DNA from 4 places in the Kutzneria sp. NPDC051319 genome. Region 2 is predicted to be linked to each of the others. Evidence: riboswitches for the same ligand, from Rfam matches in the RefSeq annotation. Region 2 holds a riboswitch; each other region holds the start of a gene.
The links. A riboswitch is a leader RNA that binds a small molecule or an ion and turns the genes downstream of it on or off. The one in region 2 is predicted to bind cobalamin.
Positions count from the first base shown of each region.

Region 1: it holds a riboswitch for cobalamin, as region 2 does, so the genes downstream of both, AB0M73_RS35855 (HoxN/HupN/NixA family nickel/cobalt transporter) here and cobM (precorrin-4 C(11)-methyltransferase) in region 2, are expected to answer to the same signal.
Region 3: it holds a riboswitch for cobalamin, as region 2 does, so the genes downstream of both, AB0M73_RS19255 (ribonucleoside-diphosphate reductase subunit alpha) here and cobM (precorrin-4 C(11)-methyltransferase) in region 2, are expected to answer to the same signal.
Region 4: it holds a riboswitch for cobalamin, as region 2 does, so the genes downstream of both, AB0M73_RS17860 (CbtB-domain containing protein) here and cobM (precorrin-4 C(11)-methyltransferase) in region 2, are expected to answer to the same signal.

Region 1 is NZ_JBFBAM010000054.1:28,128-32,046, forward strand. It holds gene AB0M73_RS35850 (superoxide dismutase) at 2-625, shown strand; gene AB0M73_RS35855 (HoxN/HupN/NixA family nickel/cobalt transporter) at 754-1,725, opposite strand; cobalamin riboswitch at 1,951-2,166, opposite strand; gene AB0M73_RS35860 (metal-sensitive transcriptional regulator) at 2,373-2,654, shown strand; gene AB0M73_RS35865 (heavy metal-associated domain-containing protein) at 2,682-2,888, shown strand; gene AB0M73_RS35870 (hypothetical protein) at 2,911-3,051, shown strand; gene AB0M73_RS35875 (lytic polysaccharide monooxygenase) at 3,512-3,919, shown strand, end outside.
Region 2 is NZ_JBFBAM010000012.1:175,338-179,256, reverse strand. It holds gene AB0M73_RS15405 (YafY family protein) at 1-952, shown strand, start outside; gene AB0M73_RS15400 (SIS domain-containing protein) at 994-1,743, opposite strand; gene AB0M73_RS15395 (precorrin-8X methylmutase) at 1,825-2,361, opposite strand; cobalamin riboswitch at 2,441-2,614, shown strand; gene cobM (precorrin-4 C(11)-methyltransferase) at 2,667-3,503, shown strand; gene cobJ (precorrin-3B C(17)-methyltransferase) at 3,500-3,919, shown strand, end outside.
Region 3 is NZ_JBFBAM010000016.1:184,590-188,508, reverse strand. It holds gene AB0M73_RS19255 (ribonucleoside-diphosphate reductase subunit alpha) at 1-1,961, opposite strand, end outside; cobalamin riboswitch at 2,071-2,280, opposite strand; gene AB0M73_RS19250 (SDR family oxidoreductase) at 2,449-3,123, shown strand; gene AB0M73_RS19245 (TetR/AcrR family transcriptional regulator) at 3,146-3,727, shown strand.
Region 4 is NZ_JBFBAM010000015.1:90,950-94,868, reverse strand. It holds gene AB0M73_RS17875 (DUF3046 domain-containing protein) at 143-337, opposite strand; gene AB0M73_RS17870 (cyclodeaminase/cyclohydrolase family protein) at 619-1,227, shown strand; gene AB0M73_RS17865 (bifunctional 5,10-methylenetetrahydrofolate dehydrogenase/5,10-methenyltetrahydrofolate cyclohydrolase) at 1,224-2,045, shown strand; cobalamin riboswitch at 2,080-2,212, shown strand; gene AB0M73_RS17860 (CbtB-domain containing protein) at 2,245-2,460, shown strand; gene AB0M73_RS17855 (CbtA family protein) at 2,487-3,326, shown strand; gene AB0M73_RS17850 (histidine phosphatase family protein) at 3,245-3,880, shown strand.

The sequences.
Region 1 (3,919 bases), on a different contig from region 2:
GATGGGCCAGTACGCACTGCCGGACCTGCCGTACGACTACGGCGCGCTGGCACCGGCGATCACCGGCGAGATCCTGGAGCTGCACCACAGCAAGCACCACGCCGCCTACGTCAAGGGCGCCAACGACACCCTGGAGCGCATCGCCGAGGCCCGCGACAAGCGCGAGTTCGGCGGCCTGGTCGGCCTGGAGAAGACCTACGCGTTCAACCTGTCCGGCCACGTGCTGCACACCGTGTTCTGGGAGAACCTCTCCCCCGACGGCGGCGACAAGCCCGACGGCGAGCTGGCCGCGGCGATCGACGAGCACTTCGGCTCGTTCGACGCCTTCGCCGCCCAGCTGTCCTCGGCCACGACCCTCGTGCAGGGCTCCGGCTGGGGCGTGCTGGCCTGGGAGCCGCTGGGTGAGCGTCTGGTCGTCGAGCAGGTCTACGACCACCACGGCAACGTCGGCATGAACACCCGCCCGCTGCTGGTGTTCGACGCCTGGGAACACGCCTACTACCTGCAGTACCGCAACGTGCGCCCGGACTACGTGCAGAAGCTGTGGTCGCTGGTCAACTGGTCGGACGTGACGCGGCGGTTCGACATCGCCCGCGCCGGCGGCAGCACGCTGCCGACGACCTGAACCGACAGCCCCACCACGGCACACAGACTCGGCAGTGGATGCTCCGACAAAGCCCCTCTGCCGTGAGAGCGGCCCCGGCCAAGCCGGGGCCGCTCGCCCTTGGGGGCTGGCAGCCGTCCCTCTGACGGTCAGTCCCGCACCCGCCAGCGCCGTTCCACGCCGGCCAGACGCCAGTAGGCGATCGCCACCGCCCAGACCACCACGAACAGCCCGACGATGAGGAAGCCGACGTTGTTCAGGTCGAGATCGGCGATCCAGCCGCTGAACGGGTCGGTCAGGCCCAGCTTGTCCTGCAGCAGGCCGACCAGTTCGATGCTGCCGATCAGCAGAGCCACGGCCACGGACAGGCCGGTGATCACGATGTTGTAGTAGACCTTCCGAACCGGGTTGGCGAACGCCCACTGGTAGGCGAAGTTCATGAACGTGCCGTCCACCGTGTCCAAAAGGGACATGCCCGCCGCGAACAGCAGCGGCAGCACCACGATCGCGTACCACGGCAGACCGCTGGCCGCGCCGGTGCCGGCCAGCACCAGCAGCGTCACCTCGGTCGCGGTGTCGAACCCGATGCCGAACAGCAGGCCCACCGGGTACATCTGGCCGGGACGGCTGATCGACCGGGTCATGCCGCCCAGGAAGCGGTTGAAGAAGCCGCGCTCGTTCAGCCTGGCCTCCAACTCGTCCTCGTCGAACGCACCGGCACGCATCGACCGCCACACCCGGACGATGCCGACCAGCGCGAGCAGGTTGAGGATGCCGATCAGGTAGAGGAACAGCCCCGACACGCTGGTGCCGATCAGGCCCAGGGTCTGGTGGGCGCCGGAGTCCTCAGTGGTCAGCGCTCCCACCACCTGTGCGCCGGCGGCGATCAGCACCGCCAACACCAGCACCACCGTCGAGTGGCCCAGCGCGAACCAGAACCCGACCGACACCGGACGTTTGCCGTCGGACATCAGCTTCCGGGTGGTGTTGTCGATGGCGGCGATGTGGTCGCCGTCGAACGCGTGCCGCAGGCCCAGGGTGTACGCGGTGACGCCGAGGCCGACACCGAAAACCTGGGTCCCCATCGAGTAGTGGCCGGGAACCACGGCCAGCAACAGCATTCCCCAGGCGACCAGATGGAGCACCGCGATCACGCCGAGCACGCCGGCGATGCGCAGCCAGTCGTGTCTGTGCCCCAGCACAGCGTTGCGGAACGGGACAGGTGACGCCGGTTCGGTCACGCCAGACTCCTCGCGAGCGTGCGGAAGGGTCCCCACACCACCAGGCAGACCACGGCCGTGACCGTCCGTGGCCCGCCCGAGAGGCCCAGGAACCCGCGCGTGCCGGGTGGCACGCGCGCCGGCGGCAGGTCTTCGGACTCGTGGGCACCCGATCGCTCGGTCCTACTGGCCGTCGCTTCCCAGGCGCCGTGCGCGCCCAGTGCTCGATGACGGCGGTCGTTCCCACTCACCGCTGCGGGGCAGTCCCGGATTCACACCGGGTTCCCTCTTGCCTCGACCGTCCCACATCGGGGCGGCCGAACCGTCGACGGACACACCGTAGTTCACGACGGCAGTCGCGCGGCGGAAAAGGATTCAGCGGCTGACGTTGAACCATTCACACCGCCGGCGCGAATTCCCGTACGGGACGTTCGCCGCCCCTGTCGACGTACGCCTACCCCCTACGGGTATAAAGGGCTTGGCCCGCGGTTCCCTCGGCCACCAGCAGCCGGCCGCGCCGCGGGGCGCCGATCCCCAGGAGGACGACGATGCACGGCTACGCCCACAGCAAAGAGGCGCACCTGCGTCGCCTGCGCCGGATCGAGGGACAGGTCCGCGGGCTTCAGCGCATGATCGACGAGGACAAGTACTGCATCGACATCCTGACGCAGATCTCCGCCGCGACCAGGGCGTTGCAGGCGGTGTCCCTGTCGCTGCTCGACGAGCACCTCCGACACTGCGTCACCGACGCCATCGCCGAAGGCGGTACGAGCGCCGACGAGAAGATCAAGGAGGCGGGCGACGCGATCGCCCGCCTGGTCCGGTCCTGACAACACTTTTCGAGGAGAGAACGACTGATCGCCGAGAACACCTACACCGTCCAGGGCATGACCTGCGGGCACTGCGTCAGCTCGGTGACCGAGGAGGTCAGCGAGGTGACGGGCGTGCAGCAGGTGGACGTCGACCTGGCCACCGGCCGGCTCACCGTGACCAGCGACGGCGACGTGCCGGCGGCCGACATCCGCGCCGCCGTCGAAGAGGCCGGCTACCAGCTGGTCGGCTGACGCACTTCTCGAAGGAGTTGCGATGACCTCCGCGACGCGCCCGGCCACCATCGCGCCCGAGTACCTGGTGGCGGTCGTCGAGTCCGCCGGCTACACCGCCGCGCTGCCCGCGCCCGTGGACACCGCGCCCGAGCCGACCGATCCGACGCGTGCGCTCAGGTAGCGGCTGATCGTGCCGGCCGCGCTGACCGCGCCGGTGATCCTGCTGGCACGCTGATCTCGGTCGGCGTGAGCGCGGCGTACTGGCGGCGGGCGGGCGTGAATCAGCGGTGGGCGGAGCCACGGTGACCACGGCGCGCGCGAACCGCCACCAACTCGCCGACCCGACCGAAAACGGCTCCCACGCGCCATGGTCCACACCGGTGAGCCAGACCACTGCTGATCATGGTCTCTGAAACTTACACCGACGGGGCCGGCCGGGCGAACTGCGAGGTCCAAGCGTCCGACCAGCGCAGACACGGGGACGACCCTCGACGCTGCGGTCGCACGAAGGTGCACGCCCGCGTCCGGCGTCCCTACGATCGCGCCCACCGATCGTCCAGCCGACCCGAGGAGGGCCGTCAAGGGTGACGAGACGACATGGAACCCGAGCAATCCTCGCAGTCCTGGCGACACTGGGCGCGATGCTGCTGACGGTAGCACCCGCGCAGGCGCACGGCGCGCTGCTGGTCGCCGGCAGCCGAACCTTCCTCTGCTACCGGGACGGAATCACCTCGACCGGCCAAGTCATCCCGCAGAACTCCGCATGCCAGGCGGCGGTCGCGCAGAGCGGCACCACCCCGCTGTACAACTGGTTCGCGGTGGGCAACCGCAGCGGCGCCACCAGCGGAGGCACGGTCGGCTTCATCCCGGACGGAAAGCTGTGCAGCGGCAACAGCAACTACTACGACTTCTCCGGGTTCGACCTGGTCAGCGACAACTGGCCCAAGACGCACCTGACCTCGGGGGCCACCATCCAGTTCCGGTACAACAAGTGGGCGGCCCACCCGGGCACCTTCCGGCTGTACACCACCAAGGACGGCTGGGATCCG
Region 2 (3,919 bases):
GACCAGGGGGCGGATGACCGCGCAGGAGCTCGCCGACGAACTCGAGGTTTCCGTACGAACCGTCTACCGCGACATCGAGTCCCTGTCCGTCGCCGGCGTGCCCGTCTACGCCGATCGCGGTCCCACCGGCGGTTATCAGCTGCTCGACGGCTATCGCACCCGGCTGACCGGACTCACCACCGACGAGGCCGACTCCCTCTTCCTGGCCGGCATGCCCGGTCCCGCCGCCGAGCTTGGGCTCGGCACCGTCGTCGCCACCGCCGAACTCAAGATGCTCGCCGCCCTGCCGCCCGACCTGCGGGCCCGGGCCAGCCGCATCCGTGAACGCTTCCATCTCGACGCCCCCGGCTGGCTGCGGGAGGCCGACGAAGTTCCCTTTCTCGCCGAAATCGCCGATTCCGTCTGGAACGAGCGGATGGTCGAGATCCGCTACCGCCGCTGGCAGACCCCTCGCGAGGTCACCCGCCGTCTCGCCCCGCTTGGCGTCGTGCTCAAGGCCGGCACCTGGTACCTCGTCGCCTTGGCCGGCGCCGACCTGCGGACCTTCCGCGTCTCCAACGTCCTCGCCGTGCAGACCCTCGACGAGCGCTTCGCCCGTCCGGCCGACTTCGACCTCGCCGCCTACTGGCACGACTGGGCCGGCCAGTTCGAGGTCCGCATGCGCGGCCAGCGAGCCCGCGTGCGGCTGTCCCCCGACGGCGTGCGGGCCCTCCCCTATTTCATCGGCCGCCAGGTCGCCGACCTGGTCACTGCCACCTTTTCCGCACCCGATGCCGAAGGCTGGGTCGAGGCCGTGGTCCCGATCGAAACCCTCCGCCATGCCCACGGCGAGTTCCTCCGGTTCGGCGCCGAACTAGAGGTTCTCGACCCCGCCGAGCTCCGCGACAAGGTGACCTCGACCGTCGCCAAACTCGCCGAGTTCTACGCCGCCTCCCGGATGGCGCCGGAGTAGCGGACCAACGGCCCGGTGGTGTTCGTTCGCGGGTCGGTGGTCTACGGGTCGCGGCGGATGCGGCCGGAGTAGTGCTCTTCGAGGGACTTGTTGTGCTCGTCGCCGCCGGGGACGTTGGCCGACAGGTAGACCGGCGGCGTCTTGCCGGCGGCGATCAGGCGGGCGCAGGCGTCGGCCAGCATCATCTGGGCGGCGAAGGCGGAGGTGATCGACGAGATCGCGCACACCTGGCCGCCGCCGGGCATCGGCAGGAGCGTGTCGCCCATCGGGCCGCAGTTGTCGATCACGACGTCGGCCAGCTCGTGCAGGTGCTTGCCGGACGGATGCCGCGACTCGACGGCGGTGGCGTGGGCCAGCGACGTGAAGGCGATCAGGCCGTGACCCCGCTCTTTGACGAGCGTGGCCATTTCGACGATCGAGCCGTTTCCGCCGGAGTTGGACGCGATGACGAACAGGTCGGTCGGGCGCGGCGAGGCGAGTTCGTACACGCGGTGGGCGATCGCCGGTTCGCGCTCGGTGTGCGGGCCGAGGGAGTCGGCGGGGGCGTCGCCGTAGGTGACGATGTCGCGCAGCGCCAGTTTGTTGGTGGGGATCAGGCCGCCGGCCCGACCGGCGATCTCCATCACCAGTCCCTGCGAGTGACCGGTGCCGAACGCCTGGACCACGCCGTCGGCCAGCACGCAGTCGGCCACCAACGCGGCGGCGGCCGCGATGGCCTCACGCTGCGTGGTCACCAACTGGTCGATCAGGTCCTTGGCCGCCGACACGAACTCGTCCTGGCCGATGGACATGCGCCACTCTCCCGTCGTCAGCAACTTGCCACGTCAGCGTTCGTCACGTTAATGGCAAACCGATCACCTGGCACGCCTGCGTCAGAGGTAAAGCAGCGCGTTGACGGCCGCGGTCGCCAGCGCCGCGCCGCCGCGTTCGCCGCGGTTGGTCAACGCCGGCACGCCGAGCTCGCGGACCGCCCGCTTCGCCTCGACTGCGCCGACGAACCCGGCCGGCAACGCGATCACCAATGCCGGCCGGATCTCGCCGGCCCGACAACGCGCGACGAGTTCGGTGACGATCGACACGTCCTGCCCGATGGCCCACACCGCGCCAACCGGAGCTTTTCGTACGAACTCCTCAACTCCGCCGGCCGTCTCGGCGACGACCATCGCCGGTCGGCTGGTGATGCCGACGGCCACCATCCGGACGTCGGCGACCACCGGTGCGCCGTCGGCCAGCGCTTGCCGGCCAGCGGCCAGCGCCTGTTCGTCGACCAGCAGGTCACCGGCCCAGGTGGGGTCGGCGGTGGTGTGCACGAGGCGTTCGACGACCGCCCGCGACAGTGGCCCCATCCCCCCGGTGTCGACGCGCCGGCGGAGAATTTCGTACGACTCCGACTCGATCGGATGAGGCACTCGCGGCACGACTGGGCTTCCCCTCGGCTGGACTGTTTCACACCGTAGTCGGCGGTGTCGGCACACCCACGCGTCAGTTAACCTGCTCCGCGAGCGTGGTTACGGGAAGCCGGTGCGAATCCGGCGCGGTCCCGCCACTGTGACCGGGAAGTCGTCCCGCAGAGCAACAGCCACTGGGCGCGTGCGCCTGGGAAGGCGCGGCGACGGCGGTGATCCGGGAGCCAGGAGACCGGCCACGCGACTGACACGCGTCGCACGGAGGATGTGATGGCTGGCATCGCGCTGCGCCTCGGGCGGTTCCCGCGGTGATCCCACCCGGACTGATCTCATTCGTCGGCGCCGGCCCCGGCGCGGCCGACCTGATGACCTTCCGCGGCGCCGACCGGCTGGCCAGGGCCGACGTCGTGGTGTGGGCGTCGTCGCTGGTGCCGGCCGAGGTGCTGGACCACGCCAATCCGGCGGCCGAGCGGCACGACTCCGCCGGCATGACGCTGGAGGACGTGCTCGAGGTCTACGCGAGCCACCCCGAAGCGGCCATCGTCCGGCTGCATTCCGGCGATCCGACCGTGTACGGGGCGATCGGCGAGCAGATCGACTGGTGTCGGCGGACCGGTCGGCCGTACGAGATCGTGCCGGGCGTCGGCTCTCTCGGCGCCGCCGCGGCGGCCGTTGGTTGTGAACTGACTTCACCGATGGTTTCGCAGTCGATCGTGTTAACACGCCTGGCCGGTGGTCGGACGGCCGCGTCGATGCCCGACGGCGAGACGGTCGCCTCGTTCGCGTCGCACCGCACGACGATGGCCGTCTACCTCTCCGCGCAGCGTCCCGAGCAGTTGCAGGCCGAGCTGCTCGCCGACGGGAACGGCTACTCCGCCGACACGCCGGCGGTCGTCGTCGCGAAGGCGACGTGGCCGGACGAGCGCATCGTCACCACCACCGTCGGCGAACTCGCCGCCGATCTGCGGGCGTCCGGGATCCGGACAGCCGCACTGGTGCTCGTCGGCGAAGCACTCCGCGCCGACCGCGAGGTCCAGCGCACCAGGTTGTACGACCCGGCCTATTCGCATGGCTGTCGGCGGCGGTCGGCCGAAGGCACCACGGAGGGCCGGCCGATTCCGGTGGAGAAGCGGAGGCTGCCATGACCGGCGTGCTCACCATCGTCGGTCTCGGACCCGGCGACGCACGACACCGCACACCGGCCGCGACCGAGGCGATCGCCGACGCCGAGGCCGTCTACGGCTACTCCGCCTATATAGACGCCTGCGACGACATCCTTCGCCCGGACCAGTTCGTCGTCCGCGGGCAGATGACCGAGGAGAAGCTCCGCGCCGAGCAGGCCGTCGAGGCCGCGGCCGGCGGCCGGCGGGTGGTGCTCGTGTCGTCGGGCGACGCCGGTGTGTACGGCATGGCGACGTTGGCGTTGAGCAATGCGTACGAAATCGAGGAATCCGCACGACCTGAGGTCCGCGTGCTGCCCGGCGTCACCGCGGCGCTCGCGGCCTCGGCGCTGGTCGGCGCCCCGCTCGCGCACGACTTCGCCTGCCTGACGCTGTCCGAT
Region 3 (3,919 bases), on a different contig from region 2:
ACGAGATAGGTGTTGACCTGCAAGAACTCCCCGGACAGGGTCTCCCGCTTGAACACGTTGGACACCTGCGGCTCGATGCACTCGTAACAGCCGGCGATGGAGGCGATCGTGGCCGTCGGGGCGATCGCGATCAGCAGCGAGTTGCGCAGGCCGCTCTCGGCCACGCGCTCACGCAACGCGGTCCAGCGCTCGGTCTGCGTCGGCGTGACGCCCCACAGGTCCGGCTGGAGATCGCCCTGCGCCGCACGGGTCTGGTTGTACGCCGGGTGCGCGCCGGCGGAGGCGGCCAGATCGGCCGAGGTCTCCAGGGCCGTGAGGTAGATCTCCTCGGCGATGCGGGTCGACAGCTCGCGAGCCTCGGGAGAGTCGAAGTCCAGGCGCAGCTTGAAGAACACGTCCTGAAGGCCCATCACGCCCAGGCCGACCGGCCGCCAGCGCGGGTTGGACCGGCCCGCCGGCTCGGTCGGGTAGTAGTTGATGTCGATCACGCGGTCCAGGAACGTGACCCCGGTGCGGACGGTCTCCCGCAGCTTGGTCCAGTCCAGGGCGTCGCCGGCCACGTGCGCGCCCAGGTTGACCGAGCCCAGGTTGCACACGGCGGTCTCGGCGTCGCTGGTGATCTCCAGGATCTCCGTGCAGAGATTGGAGAGGTGCACCACGTTGCCGGCCTCGGCGGTCTGGTTGCAGGTGCGGTTGGCGGTGTCCTTGAAGGTCATCCAGCCGTTGCCGGTCTGGGCCAGCGTACGCATCATCTTCGCGTACAGGTCGCGGGCCTTGACCTTGCGCACGGCCCGGCCGGCCTCCTCGGCCGCCCGGTAGGCGCGGTCGAAGTCCTCGCCCCACAGGTCCGGCAGCTCCGGCGTCTCGTCCGGGTCGAACAGCGACCACTCGGCGTCGGCCTCGACCCGGCGCATGAACTCGTCCGGGATCCAGTTGGCGATGTTCAGGTTGTGCGTGCGGCGCGCGTCCTCACCCGTGTTGTCGCGCAGCTCAAGGAACTCCTCGATGTCCGGGTGCCACGTCTCCAGGTAGACGCAGGCCGCGCCCTTGCGCCGGCCGCCCTGGTTGACCGCCGCCACCGAGGCGTCCAGCGTGCGCAGCCACGGCACGATGCCGTTGGAGTGGCCGTTGGTGCCGCGGATCAGGGCGCCGCGGGAGCGGACCCGGGACCACTGCACGCCGATGCCGCCGGCGAACTTGGACAGCTGCGCCACCTGCGCGTATCGCTCGTAGATCGACTCGAGCTCGTCGCGGGGCGAGTCCAGCAGGTAGCACGAGGACATCTGGGTGTGCCGGGTGCCCGAGTTGAACAGCGTCGGCGAGCTCGGCAGGTACGCCAGCGAGGACATCAGGCGGTAGAAGCGGATCGCCTCGGCCGCGGTGTGCGACAGGCCACAGGCCACGCGCAGCAGCCAGTACTGCGGGCGCTCCAGCACCGCCCGGGAATTGGGGTGGCGCAACAGGTAGCGGTCGTACACGGTGCGCAGGCCGAAGTACTCGAAGCGGCGGTCGTTGTCGGCGTCGATCGCGTCGTCCAGCTTGCGGGCGTGCGTGGCCACGAACTTGGCCGTCTCGTCGCCGATCAGGCCCTCGCGGTGGCCCAGCGCGATGCTCTGACTGAACGAGTGGATGCCCTGGCCGCGGACCTCCTTGTCGATGTACGCGGCGAGCAGCTGCGCGGCCAGCCGGGAGTACTCCGGCTCCTCCGAGACCAGTTCCGCGGCCGTCTGGATGGACAGCCGGTCCAGCTCCTCGGTGGTCGCGCCGTCGTACAGGCCGTTGATCGTCTTGGTCGCGACCCGCAGCGGGTCCACCTCGGACAGGCCGACCGCGTTGCGGCCCACCGCTTTCACGATCTTGTTCACGTCGACGGTCTCGAACGCGCCGCTGCGTTTGCGCACCCGCATCGTCGGGTGGGGGTCGGCATCGACCCGCACGACTGTCTTCACGGCTGGCTTCACGGCCTTGCTCCTCGCACGCTGTGGGCCCTGGGCGCGAGGACACAGGCGGCACGCGGCCGCGAGGAGTCCCCACGCCCTCCCTCGGGGCCTGGACACGAGCCCGTCCACGGTGCGGAACGGGCGAGCGGGCAGGTCTTCGGACTCACGGGCATGCCTGGTCGGCACCTACTGGCCGTCGCTTCCCGGACACCTGCGTCCAGTGCTTCGTGACGGCGGTCGTTCCCGTTCACCGCTGCGGGGCAGTCCCGGATTCGCACCGGGTTCCCTCTTACGACGACCGCCCTGGCGGGACGGCCGAACCAGCTCGGTGAGCACAATACATGGACGACGATCAGTCGCAAGAACCCACATGTTGTGTCGGCGTGTCAGGTAGGCCGAACCCGGTCCACGTCTCAGCCCGGCCGGCGCGGGCTCCCGGAGGTCGTGTGGCCGCGGTCACCGAGGTTCTTATTGCACCGTTCGTTCTCAACAGACTATCGTCGTCGACATGGACTTCACCAAGACTGTTGCCGTAGTGACCGGTGCGAACCGCGGCCTGGGCCGCAAGTTCGCCGAAGAGCTCGTCGCCCGTGGCGCGAAGGTGTACGCCACCGCGCGCCGCCCCGAGACCATCGACATCGAGGGCGTCACCCCGCTGCGCCTCGACGTCACCGACCACACCAGCATCGAGGCCGCCGCCAAGGTCGCCGCCGACGCCACCCTCCTGATCAACAACGCCGGCATCGGGAGCGCGCCCGGACTGCTGGAGCCCGACCTCGACACCGTCCGCGAGCAGCTTGAGGTGCACTTCGTCGGCCCGCTGGCGGCGATCCGCGCGTTCGCGCCGGCCATCGAGGCCAACGGCGGCGGCGCGATCCTCAACGTCGCCTCGGTGCTGTCGTTCGCCCACCCGGCGTGGTCCGGCGCGTACTCGGTGGCCAAGGCGGCCGAGTGGGCGATGACCGACGTCGTCCGCGAGGAGCTGGCGCCCAAGGGCATCACCGTGACCGGCCTGCACGTCGGCTTCATGGACACCGACATGGCCGCGCACGTGACCGAGGGCAAGTCGGACCCGGCCGAGGTCGCGTCGACCACCCTGGACGCCGTGGCCAAGGGCACGCCCGAGGTGCTGTTCGACGAGTTCACCCGCAACGTCAAGGCCGGCCTGAGCGCGGCCGTCTAGCCCGTGTGAGAGGTTTGTCCCCATGGTTCGGCACAAGGAATTCGATCCGGACACGGCCGTCGCCGACGCGATGGACCTGTTCTGGCGGCGCGGCTACGAGGCGACCTCGGTGCAGGATCTGGTCGAGCACACCGGGGTCGGCCGGCGCAGCATGTACGACACCTTCGGGGACAAGCACTCGCTCTACCTTCGCGCGCTCGACCGCTACCTCACGCTGGCAGAGGACGGGTTCCGCGAGAAGGCCGCGGCCGACGGCCTCTCGGCGATCCGCTCCCTGTTCTCACTCCTGCTCGAATCGCCGGCCGACGACTTCCGCGGCTGCCTGTTCGTGAACAGCTCCACCGAATTGGGGCCTTCGGACGACGCCGTCGCCGAGCGACTCGCGCAGCACTCGGCGGTGGCGCGCGAGACGCTGGCGGGGATGATCCGCCAGGGTCAGCGGGACGGTTCCGTCACCGACCGTATCGATGTCGAAACCGCCACCGCCGTGACCTTCAACGCCTGGGTCGGAGTCCGGGTGCAGGTCCGGGCACGCACCCCCCGCGACCAGATCATCCACGATGTGGAAAAACTGTTGGCCCTGCTCAACGGTTCACGGACCTGAACAATTCACCTGCCCGAAAGGTATTGACGGGGCAAGCGTGGGTATCCCAAACTGATGGCCCCTGCTCTTCTCGAAGTCGGTATGGCACCGCCGCCAAACCGGAGGAGATTAAAACCCATGCACACAATCCCTGCCAGCGTTTCTCGCTGTGACGGGGCGGCTCGACAACCCCGGGATCCTGCCTGATCCCTC
Region 4 (3,919 bases), on a different contig from region 2:
CGGCCCGTGTGCCCAGGGCCCGCCGCCGGGTTTGTCGTCACCGAGGACGCTACGGGGAGGGTCTGACAATTTCGGCGACCCGCGGATCCCCAGGCTAGCCGAACACCTGTTCGAGGGAAAACCGACACGCCGTCCGCACTCCTCAGCGCCGCTCGACCGGCACGTCGAACGCCTCGCACACCGCCCGCCAGATCGTCCTGGCCGGCACGCCGGCCTCCAGCGCCTGGTCCACGGTCAACCCGTCCAGCTCGGAAAACACGTGGTCGCGGGCGATCATCTCGGATCGGACCCGCCCGAACTCCTCGGCCATCAGGGCCCGGAAGGCAGTGATACGCATCGTGTGCAAGCCTACGCCGACAGCAAATTGCAGAAAGTGGGGACCGAGGGCTTCCCTGCCCCGGGAAACACGCTATCCTTGGCGTGGGCCCGTGATCCCCCCGACCTCAGCAGTTGGAAACTCACGGCGGAGCGCCGCAGTCGACCCCCAGGGCTGCGGCGCTTCTTTATGTCTCGGGCGCTGTTTGTTCGCCACCAAGTCCGCCTTCGCGGCGTCAGTCGCACACAAAACCGTTCTTCGTGCCGCTTTCGGGGACGCGCGGCGGTTCTAGGCTTGATCCCATGCGGGAGCAGAAGATCGGGTCCTGGCTCGACGACCTGGCGTCCGGTGCGCCGGCGCCGGGCGGCGGGGCGGTGGCGGCGATGCACGCGGCCATGGCGGCGGCATTGGTGTCGATGGTGTGCGAGCTGACCGTGGGCCGGCCGAAGTACGCGGAACACGAGCCGACGATGCGGGAAGCGCTGGCACGGGCGACCGAACACCGGCATACGGCGGTGGAACTGGCCGACGCGGACGCCGAGGCCTTCACGGGGGTGACGGACGCGTACCGGCTGCCGAAGGCCACCGACGACGAGAAGGCGGCCCGGAGCGCGGCGATCCAGGAGTCGCTGGTGCGGGCGGCGGACGTGCCGCTGCGGACGGCGGCGCTGGCGGCCGAGATCCTGGAGCTGGCCCGGCGGATCCGACCGGGCGCCAACGTCAACGTGCTGTCCGACGTGGCGGTGGCCGCGGTGTCGGCGCGGGCGGCCATGCAGGCGGCGGCGGTGAACGTGGCGGTGAACCGGGCGTCGATGACCGACGTAGCCACCCGAGCCCGACTGGAAACGGAACTGGCCCGTATCGGCGAAGAGGTCGCCGCGGCCGAGAAGTTCATCGAGGAGCTGGCATGACCCTCATCGACGGCCGCGCGGTGGCCGCTGCCATCCGCACGCAGGTCACCGCGGACGCGGCCCGGCTGCGCGACGGCGGCATCACCCCGACGCTGGCGATCGTCGTCCCCACCGACGACGAGGCCACGGCCTGGTACGTCCGCTCGATCGTGCGCACGGCGGACAAGGTCGGCGTGGCGGTGCGCGTGGTGGACGAGCGTGAGCTGCTGGGCCCGTGCCTGGACGAGCTGTCGGCGGACCCGACGGTGCACGGCGTGATCTGCCAGACGCCGTTGCCGCCGGGCCTCACGCGGGACGAGATCGCCCTGCACATCGACCCGGCCAAGGACGTGGACGGCGCCAACCCCACCAGCCTCGGGCGGCTGGCGGCGGGCCTGCCGGCGTTCGCGCCGGCGACGGCGCAGGCCGTGGTGGAGCTGCTGCGCGCGCACGGCACGACGATGGCCGGCGCGGACGTCGTGGTGGTGGGCCGCAGCACCGTGGTCGGCAAGCCGGCGGCGCTGCTGCTGCTCGCGGAGAACGCGACCGTGACGGTGTGCCACTCCCGCACCAAGGACCTGGCGGTGCAGACGAGCCGGGCCGACATCGTGGTGGCCTGCGTCGGCAGCGCGCACGTGCTCGGCGCCGCGCACATCCGCCCCGGCGCGGTGGTGATCGACGTCGGCACCAATCCGACCACGGACGGCGGCCTCGTCGGCGACGTGGACACCGACGCGGTGGAGCCGATCGCGGAGGCGATCACGCCGGTGCCGGGAGGTGTCGGCCCGGTGACGACCGCGCTGCTGTTGCGCAACGTCGTGTCGGCTGCCTCACGCTGAGCTCATACGCCCTGCTCGGCGGATTGACGTGCGTTGATCGGGGTCCGTAGTGTGCCACGCTGAGTGATGGAGTGCGTAAGCCGGTGGAAATCCGGCGCGGTCGCGCCACTGTGAGCCCGGGTTCTCGGATCCGGGCGAGCCAGACACCACGCCATCACCTGCCCAACGAACGGGACGCACGATCCCCGAAGGAGGCTCCGTGAGCACCATTCCCGTGACCACCGCCGTTCCGACGCCGGTTGTCCTGCCGCTGCCCAAGGCGATGCTGTGGCTGGGCGGCACCGTCCTGCTGGCGCTGGCGATGTACTACTTCATCGGCATCGACCAGGGCGCCACCTCGGTCTTCGGCGACAACATGTACATCCACGAGTTCGTGCACGACGCGCGTCACTTCCTCGGTTTCCCCTGCCACTGACCAACTCTCGGGCAGGACAACCGAACATGGAAAAGCGAATCATCCTGCGGGGCGTGCTGGTCGGCGCCCTGGCCGGGCTGCTGGCGTTCGTCTTCGCCCGGATCTTCGCCGAGCCGCAGATCCAGGCCGCGATCGACTACGAGAGCGGCCGCGACGAGGCCCAGGAGCTGCTGAACAAGGCGGCCGGCCTGCCCGCGGGCGACGAGGGTCCGGAGATCTTCACCCGGGCGATCCAGGCCAATGTCGGCATCGGCGTCGGCATCGTGCTGTTCGGCGTGGCCATGGGCGCGCTGTTCGCCGTGGCGTACGCGGTCTGCCTCGGCCGGGTCGGCAACCTGCGGCCCCGCACGCTGTCGGTGCTGGTGGCCGGCGGCGGCTTCCTCGGCATCTACCTGGTGCCGTTCGTGAAGTACCCGGCCAACCCGCCGTCGATAGGCCACGGGGCGACCATCGGCGTCCGCGGCGCGCTGTACGTGGTGATGATGGTCTGCTCGGTGGCGTTCCTGGTCGGCGCCGCGGTGCTGGGCAAGCGGTTGGCCAAGCGCTTCGGCAACTGGAACGCCACGCTGCTAGCGGCGCTAGCTTTCGTAGTGGTGACAGGCGTGGCGATGGCGCTGTTGCCGTCGCTGGGCGAGCTCGCGGCCAACGTCCGTGACTACGGCCCGCAGGCGACCGAGACTCCGCTGCCGCTGCGCAATCCGGCCGGCCAGATCGTCTATCCGGGCTTCCCGGCCGACGTGCTGTGGGACTTCCGCTTCTACTCGGTCGCCGCGCAGGCGATCATGTGGGCCGCCATCGGCCTGCTGTTCGCGCCGCTGGCCGAGCGGTTGTTGGCGCCCAGGGCCGAGCGGGTGGCGGCGTCCTGAACCGGATCTTCCTGGTCTGCCACGCCGCCACCGAGGCGGTGCGGCAGGCCCGTTTTCCCGCCGACGAGCCGTTGTCGCGACGGCCGTCGGCGGTGGCCGGCCCGGCCCGGTTGGACCGTCTCGCCCGGGGACCCGAGCTGCGCTGCGCGCAGACCGCCGAGGCCCTCGGTTGGGACGCCGCTGTCGACGACTCCCTGGCCGATCTCGATCACGGCTCGTGGCGCGGCCGGTCGTTGGCCGAGATCGACCAAGGCGACCTGATGGCGTGGATGACCGATCCCGAGGCCGCCCCCCATGGCGGCGAGCCCGTCAGCTCCGTCCTCAAGCGCGTCGCCGCCTGGCTGGACCGCGCAAGCGACGTCGGCCGCCTTGGCGTGGTCACCTCGCCCGCCGTGGTCCGGGCCGCAGTCCTAGCAGCGCTAGGGGCGCCGCCTTCGGCCTTCTGGCGCGTAGACGTCTCCCCGTCGACCGTCACCCAGCTCACCGGCGCTCCCGGCCGTTGGACCCTCCGGGAGACCGGCCTTCCCCTGGACGATCCGCATACGTTCGGGTGACTCCCGGTTGCGACGCTGCTTGGACTTGGTTCGCTTTAC